2 linked regions of the Variovorax paradoxus genome follow. The protein of the gene in region 1 interacts with the protein of each later gene in a pairwise test. Links are inferred from orthologs where the notes say so. Each region holds a gene or a part of one and is shown on either strand. Other genes may lie near its edges.

Region 1 (3,140 bases):
CTAGGTGGCACCCCGAAAAAAGCCCATCGCAACCCGATGGGCTTCGGCGTCTCAAGAAGACGCATTGAATTGAAGGCCGGAAGGCCGCAGGAAATCAGCCAAACATGGCCACTTCTCAAATCGAAACCGTGAGCACGGGCGCCGACAAGGCCAAATTGGCTGTGTCGGTGCTGCTGGCAGTGGGCGCCATCGTGGCGTTCTATCTGCTTGCGCGCCAAGGCTCGCTGGTGCAATGGGCTGCGCTGCTCGTCGGCCTGGCCGCGGCTGTGGGCGCGTTTGGCAGTTCGGAGAATGGCCGCCAGTTGTGGGCCTTTGGCCGCGACTCGTGGCGCGAGGTCAAGAAGGTCGTCTGGCCGGCCCGCAAGGAAGCAATGCAGATGACGGCTTACGTGTTTGCCTTTGTGGCAATCATGTCCGTTTTCCTCTGGCTCACCGACAAGACGCTCGAATGGGTGTTTTTCGACCTCATTCTGGGCTGGAGAAAATAAATGACTGACGACGTTGTTGAAACCACGCCGAGCAGCCCGGAAGAGGAAAACACCTCCGTGCTGGCTCCCGCCGCCAACCCTGACTTGCGTTGGTACGTGGTGCATGCCTATTCGGGCATGGAAAAGGCCGTCGAACGCAACATCACCGAGCGCATCAACCGCGCCGGCATGCAGGACAAGTTCGGCCGCATCCTGGTTCCGACCGAAGAAGTAGTCGAGATCAAGAACGGCCAGAAGCGCACCACCGAGCGCCGCTTCTTCCCGGGCTACGTGCTGGTCGAAATGATCATGGACGACGAGAGCTGGCACCTGGTGAAGCACACCAACAAGGTGACGGGTTTTGTCGGTGGTGCCAAGAACCGCCCGGCCCCGATCTCGCAGAAAGAGGTCGAGGACATCGTCAGCCAGATGCAGCAGGGCACCGAGAAGCCGCGCCACAAGGTCGAGTTCACCGTGGGCGAATTCGTGCGCGTCAAGGAAGGCCCGTTCACCGACTTCAACGGCACCGTCGAAGACGTGAACTACGAAAAGAGCAAGGTCAGCGTGTCGGTCATGATTTTCGGCCGCGCAACGCCTGTGGAACTCGAATTCGGCCAGGTCGAAAAGACCTGAGTCCCCGGTCTTCGGACTGGAACCATTTCCGGCTGCGCGTTGTCCGACTCGGCGCGCGGCCCTGATCGAAGAGTCGTTTAACCCCGGGGAGCCGCGGCGAAAGCCAAGGCGATATCACCCGCAAGGAGCAAATCATGGCGAAAAAAATCGTCGGCTTCGTCAAGCTGCAAGTGCCAGCTGGTAAGGCCAACCCATCACCACCCATCGGTCCCGCACTGGGCCAGCGTGGTTTGAACATCATGGAGTTCTGCAAGGCGTTCAATGCGCAAACGCAGAGCTACGAGCCGGGTCTGGCGCTGCCGGTGGTCATCACCGCGTTCGCCGACAAGAGCTTCACCTTCATCATCAAGTCGCCCCCGGCTGGCGTGCTGATCAAGAAGGCGATCAAGCTGGACAAGGGTTCGGCCCGTCCGCACACCGACAAGGTCGGCAAGATCACGCGCGCTCAGCTCGAAGAAATCGCCAAGACCAAGATGAAGGACCTGACGGCCGCCGATATGGACGCCGCGGTTCGCACCATCGCCGGTACTGCCCGTTCGATGGGCGTGAATGTGGAGGGCGTGTAAATGTCCAAGATCACCAAGAAGCAAAAAGCGCTCGCAGGCAAGGTCGACAGCAACAAGCTGTACCCGCTGGCTGACGCCATCGGCCTCGTGAAGGAAGCCGCCACCGCCAAGTTCGACGAATCGATCGACGTGGCCGTGCAGCTCGGCATCGACGCGAAGAAGTCTGACCAGGTCGTGCGTGGCGCCGTCGTGCTGCCCAACGGCACCGGCAAGACCAAGCGCGTGGCCGTGTTCGCCCAGGGCGCCAAGGCTGACGAAGCCAAGGCCGCCGGCGCCGACATCGTCGGCATGGACGACCTCGCTGCAATGGTCAAGGCTGGCGACATGCCTTTCGACGTCGTGATTGCCGCCCCTGACGCGATGCGCGTGGTCGGTACGCTCGGCCAGATCCTCGGCCCGCGCGGCCTGATGCCCAACCCCAAGGTTGGCACCGTGACCCCGGACGTCGCCACGGCTGTGAAGAACGCCAAGGCTGGCCAGGTTCAGTTCCGCGTCGACAAGGCCGGCATCGTGCATGGCACGATCGGCCGCCGTTCGTTCGACACCGACAAGCTGCAAGGCAACCTCGCCGCGCTGATCGACGCTCTGGTCAAGGCCAAGCCGGCGACCAGCAAGGGCGTGTACCTGCGCAAGGTGGCTGTTTCGTCGACCATGGGTCTGGGTGTCCGCGTGGACACGCAAACCATCTCGGCGAGCTAAGAGAGATTTGTCCGATCCCGCAAGGGGGAGGGCAGATGTGGTGGGTCGCGGCAGCTCCGGTTGCCGCGGGCCATCCAAGACCGCTGGTGTGCAGGGCGCTGCACTTAATCGCCGGATCGATCCTTCCGGTATCCAGCGCAGATGGCGACCCCACTGCAAGGAATTGATTTTGTTCCGAAACAGTTGGTCGCTGCATGAAGCGCGATCCGAGGCCCCGGCCGAAGGTCGCATTAAAAGGAGTAGACCTTGAGTCTGAATCGCAGTGAGAAAGAAGCGGTCATCAGTGATGTGACCAGCCTCGCCGCTAAAGCTCAAACGCTCGTGATGGCGGAATACCGTGGCATCACGGTTGCCGATATGACCAAACTGCGCACCGAAGCTCGCAGCAAGGGTGTGACTCTCAGCGTGTTGAAGAACACGCTGGCACGCCGTGCTGTTGCTGGTAGCGCATTCGAAGTCGTTGGTGACCAGATGACCGGTCCGCTGATCTACGGCTTTTCCGAAGACGCAGTGGCCGCCGCCAAGGTGGTGGCCGACTTCGCGAAGACCAACGACAAGTTGGTGATTCGCGGCGGCGCGTTTGGCGGCAAGGTCCTGGACGTCGAGGGCGTGAAGCAACTGGCCAACATCCCTTCCAAGGAAGTGCTGTTGTCGCAATTGCTGGGCTTGATGCAATCCCCGATCTCTCGTACCGCCCGCGTGCTCGCGGCGCTGGCCGAGAAGCGTGGTGGTGGCGAAGCTGCACCCGCCGATGCACCGGCAGAAGCGCAGGCCG
Region 2 (4,166 bases), 320 kb from region 1 along the record:
CCGGTGCAATATGTTCAGACCGTGGCGGCTCCTGCCGCTGCTCCCGCCGCCGGTGCGCCTGCGGCGCCCGCGCTTGCTGCTGCCGCGCCGGCAGCCGAAGCCGCCCCCACCGGGCACGCAGTCAAGTCGCCGATGGTCGGCACCTTCTATCGTTCGTCCAGCCCTGGCGCACCGGCCTTTGTCGAAGTCGGCAGCAAGGTCAACGAGGGCGACACCGTCTGCATCATCGAAGCGATGAAGATCCTCAACGAAATCGAAGCGGACAAGTCCGGCACGATCACTCAGATCCTCGGCGAAAACGGTCAGGCAGTCGAATACGGCCAGCCGCTGTTCATCATCGAGTGACCATGTTCAAGAAGATCCTGGTTGCAAACCGGGGGGAAATTGCCCTCCGGATCCAGCGCGCCTGCAGCGAGCTCGGCATCAAGGCCGTGATGGTCTATTCCGAAGCGGACCGGGACGCAAAGTACGTCAAGCTCGCGCAGGAGGCCGTGTGCATCGGCCCGGCACCGTCGTCGCTGAGCTATCTCAACATGCCGGCGATCATTTCGGCGGCCGAGGTCACCGACGCCGAAGCCATCCATCCCGGCTACGGTTTCCTGAGCGAAAACGCCAACTTCGCCGAGCGCGTGGAGCAAAGCGGGTTCCAGTTCATCGGCCCGACGCCCGACAACATCCGCACGATGGGTGACAAGGTCTCGGCCAAGCAGGCCATGATCAAGGCCGGCGTGCCTTGCGTGCCCGGCTCCGAGGGCGAGCTCTCCGACGACGCCGCCACCAACAAGCGCATTGCGCGCGCCATCGGCTACCCGGTCATCATCAAGGCCGCCGGCGGCGGCGGTGGCCGCGGCATGCGCGTGGTGCACACCGAAGCGGCACTGGTCAACGCGATCCAGATGACCAAGGCGGAAGCCGGCGCTGCGTTCAACAATCCGGCCGTGTACATGGAGAAGTTTCTCCAGAACCCGCGCCACGTTGAAATCCAGATCCTGGCCGACAAGCACAAGAACGCGGTCTACCTGGGCGAGCGCGACTGCTCCATGCAGCGGCGCCACCAGAAGGTGATCGAGGAATCGCCGGCCCCCGGCATTCCGCGCAAGCTGATCGAGAAGATCGGCGAGCGTTGCGCCGCGGCCTGCAAGAAAATCGGCTACCGCGGCGCGGGTACCTTCGAGTTCCTGTATGAAAACGGCGAGTTCTATTTCATCGAGATGAACACGCGCGTGCAGGTGGAGCACCCGGTGACCGAGTTCACCACAGGCATCGACATCGTGAAGACGCAGATCATGGTGGCGGCGGGCGAAAAGCTCCCGTTCACGCAGCGCCAGATCGAAATGCGCGGCCACGCCATCGAGTGCCGCATCAACGCCGAAGACGCCTGGAAGTTCACGCCGTCGCCGGGCCGCATCACCATGTGGCACCCGCCGGGCGGCCCCGGGGTGCGCGTCGATTCGCATGCGTACACCAACTACTTCGTGCCGCCTAACTACGACTCGATGATCGGCAAGATCATTGTGTATGGCGACACGCGCGAGCAGGCCATGGCGCGCATGCGCACGGCGCTGAACGAAACCGTGATCGAAGGCATCCAGACCAACATTCCGCTTCACCGCGAACTGATGGTCGACGCCAAGTTCATGAGCGGCGGCACCAACATCCACTACCTGGAAGAGTGGCTCGCTGCCCACAAGCGCTGAACAGAGAGCACCGGACGCCACCATGTTTGAACTTCGCCTGATGGCGCCGGAAGACCGGGTCGAAATGCTCAGTGATGCGCTCGACGCACTCGATGCGCTGAGCGTTTCGGTGGAAGACGCCGATGCGCAGACCGATGCCGAGCAGGCGCTGTTCGGCGAGCCCGGCATGCCGCCGCCCAAGGAGGGCTGGCAGCGGTCGCGCGTCATTGCGCTGTTTGCCGACGAAGCACTCGCAAACGAGGCCGCATCGGTGCTCGCGCTGCAAGACTTCTTCGAAGGTTGCGAGGTGCTCGGCGTGGCGCCGGTGCCCGATCAAGACTGGGTGCGGCTCACGCAGTCGCAATTCGCGCCGGTCGAGATCACGCCCGAGTTCTGGATCGTGCCCACGTGGCATGAGCCGCCCGAGCAAGCCAGGCAGTTGATCAGGCTGGACCCGGGGCTTGCCTTCGGCACCGGCACGCATCCCACCACCCGCATGTGCCTGCGCTGGATTGCGAAGCAGGGCGAGGGTGCATTCAGAAACCAGCGCGTGCTCGACTACGGCTGCGGCTCCGGCATTCTTGCCATTGGCGCGGCCAAGTTCGGCGCGCTCGATATCGACGCCGTGGACATCGACGAGGCCGCCGTTTCGTCGACGCGCCTCAATGCCGAAGCCAATGGTGTGCGCCTGAATGCCGGCCTGCCGGAAGCGGCGAAAGGCAGCTACGACACGGTACTGGCCAACATCCTCGCGACGCCGCTCAAGGTGCTTGCGCCCTTGCTGCGCAGCCACGTGGCGCCGGGCGGATCGCTGGTGCTCGCAGGCATTCTCGAGCGGCAGGCCGACGAGCTGAAGCAGGCCTATGCGCCTTATGCCGCGCTCGAGGTCAGCGACAGCGAGGACGGCTGGATTCTCATGACGGCTCGCTGCTGAGCAGCGCGGCCGGGATTTCGCACCGCCGCGCACCGCTCGCGAGGCGGGGGCTCAACCCTACAATCGCCCGGTCATGAGCCTTGTCACGCGTTGCCCCGCCTGTGCCACCACCTTCAAGGTGGTGCGCGACCAGCTTCGCATCTCAGATGGCTGGGTGCGTTGCGGCCGCTGCAGCCATGTGTTCGACGCCACGCTCGATCTGCATGAGTCGCCGGACGGTGTCCCGGGTCCGGCGACCCCGCCTCCGCCGGAGCCTTCTGCCAAAACCGAAGCGGAGCCCGGGCCGTCCGAACAGCATCCTTCACCGGCCGAGCAGGCTGTGCCGGAGTCTTCGAGCGCCCCGGACGACGCGGATTTCTTCGACGACGAATCGGAGCATGACGAAGCGTCGGACGCCGCCCCTTCGGCGTCGCCTGCAGAGACGGACGAGCTTCTGCCGCCTGCACCGCTTCCCGAGACCCGGCCTGCGCCGGCGCCAAGCCCTGCAGCTGCCACGCCGTCCGCGACTGCCTTCGTGTTGCCTGCGCACGGAATCATTGCCGACGAGTTGTGGTCCGACTTCGAAGCCAACGAGCCGGAATGGCGGCCACCGGCGAGCTCACTGCCGCCGTTTCCGAACATCGACCTGAATCTTGCGGCGTCGCCTTCGCCGCCGCCACCGCCGCCGCCTCCCTTGCCGGCCTTGCGCATCAAGGCTCGCGAAATGGCGGCATCGGCCAGCGTCGAAGACGAAAAGCACGAAGCCGCGCAGGACCGCGACCAAGTGCAGATGCAGAAGGCGCTGCGCCGGGCGCGCATCAAGTCGGCCAAGATCGCGAGCGCCAAGGCGCGCGACGAGCGCACCGCCGCAAAGGCTCCGGCGTCGATGGTGAGGCAGGCCAGCGAGCAGGATGGCGATTCGGGTCCGCTGCCGGTTCCGGCGCCGCTTCATGAAGCGGAGGATTCGGACAGGGTTCCTTTCTCCGGTGACGAGAAGGCGGACCGCGGCACCGAGGGGTTCTGGCAGCGTGGCGCCATTCGGTTTGCGCTTTGGTTCTTCGCCGTGCTGGCCGTTCTGCTGTTCGTCGCGCAGGTCTTGCATCACGAGCGCGACGGCATCGTGGCACGTCAACCGAACCTGCGCCCGGCATTTGCCGCCATGTGCCGGTTGACGGGCTGCGAGCTCACGGCGTTGCGCCAGATCGGCGACATCGTGATCGAGGGCGCCGCCTTCGCGCGCGAGAAGACCGGCAACAACGACTATCGGCTCAGCTTTACCTTGCGCAATGGCGCCACGGTTCCGCTCGCCATGCCGGCCATCGAGCTTTCGCTGCTCGACACGCAGGAGCGGGCAGTGGTGCGCCGCGTGCTCACGGCTTCGGACTACGGTGCGCCGGCGGTGCTCGCGGCTCGCTCCGACCAGGCGGCGTCGCTGCCACTCACGTTGTTCGCAACGGAAGCGGCGACGCTGCCGCCCATTGCCGGCTACCGCGTGGAAGCGTTCTATCCTTAGGCAGGGTTCGCGCCCGCGCCTCGTTCATTCACCCATTCATCCTTCAACCAACGGCTCACCATGG

What was found. Proteins that work in one complex are often made in the same cells at the same time.
Region 2: the proteins of rplK (region 1) and prmA interact in binary tests that used the Escherichia coli proteins (3 or more experiments, as listed by UniProt). The link is inferred for Variovorax paradoxus from one-to-one orthologs.

What each region holds. Positions count from the first base shown.
Region 1 is NZ_CP046622.1:653,498-656,637, forward strand. What follows is about bases 1-2,950. They hold rplK (50S ribosomal protein L11), read left to right. Parts: upstream 1-1,234; coding sequence 1,235-1,666; downstream 1,667-2,950. Other genes in these bases: secE (preprotein translocase subunit SecE), read left to right, coding at 105-488; nusG (transcription termination/antitermination protein NusG), read left to right, coding at 489-1,100; rplA (50S ribosomal protein L1), read left to right, coding at 1,667-2,365; rplJ (50S ribosomal protein L10), read left to right, coding at 2,612-2,950. Also shown: more of rplJ, read left to right, coding at 2,951-3,140. UniProt on the Escherichia coli protein: Forms part of the ribosomal stalk which helps the ribosome interact with GTP-bound translation factors.
Region 2 is NZ_CP046622.1:969,884-974,049, forward strand. What follows is about bases 731-3,664. They hold prmA (50S ribosomal protein L11 methyltransferase), read left to right. Parts: upstream 731-1,719; coding sequence 1,720-2,610; downstream 2,611-3,664. Other genes in these bases: accC (acetyl-CoA carboxylase biotin carboxylase subunit), read left to right, coding at 731-1,697; GOQ09_RS04505 (zinc-ribbon and DUF3426 domain-containing protein), read left to right, coding at 2,684-3,664. Outside these bases: accB (acetyl-CoA carboxylase biotin carboxyl carrier protein), read left to right, coding at 1-345; more of accC, read left to right, coding at 348-730; more of GOQ09_RS04505, read left to right, coding at 3,665-4,102; GOQ09_RS04510 (carbohydrate kinase family protein), read left to right, coding at 4,163-4,166. UniProt on the Escherichia coli protein: Methylates ribosomal protein L11.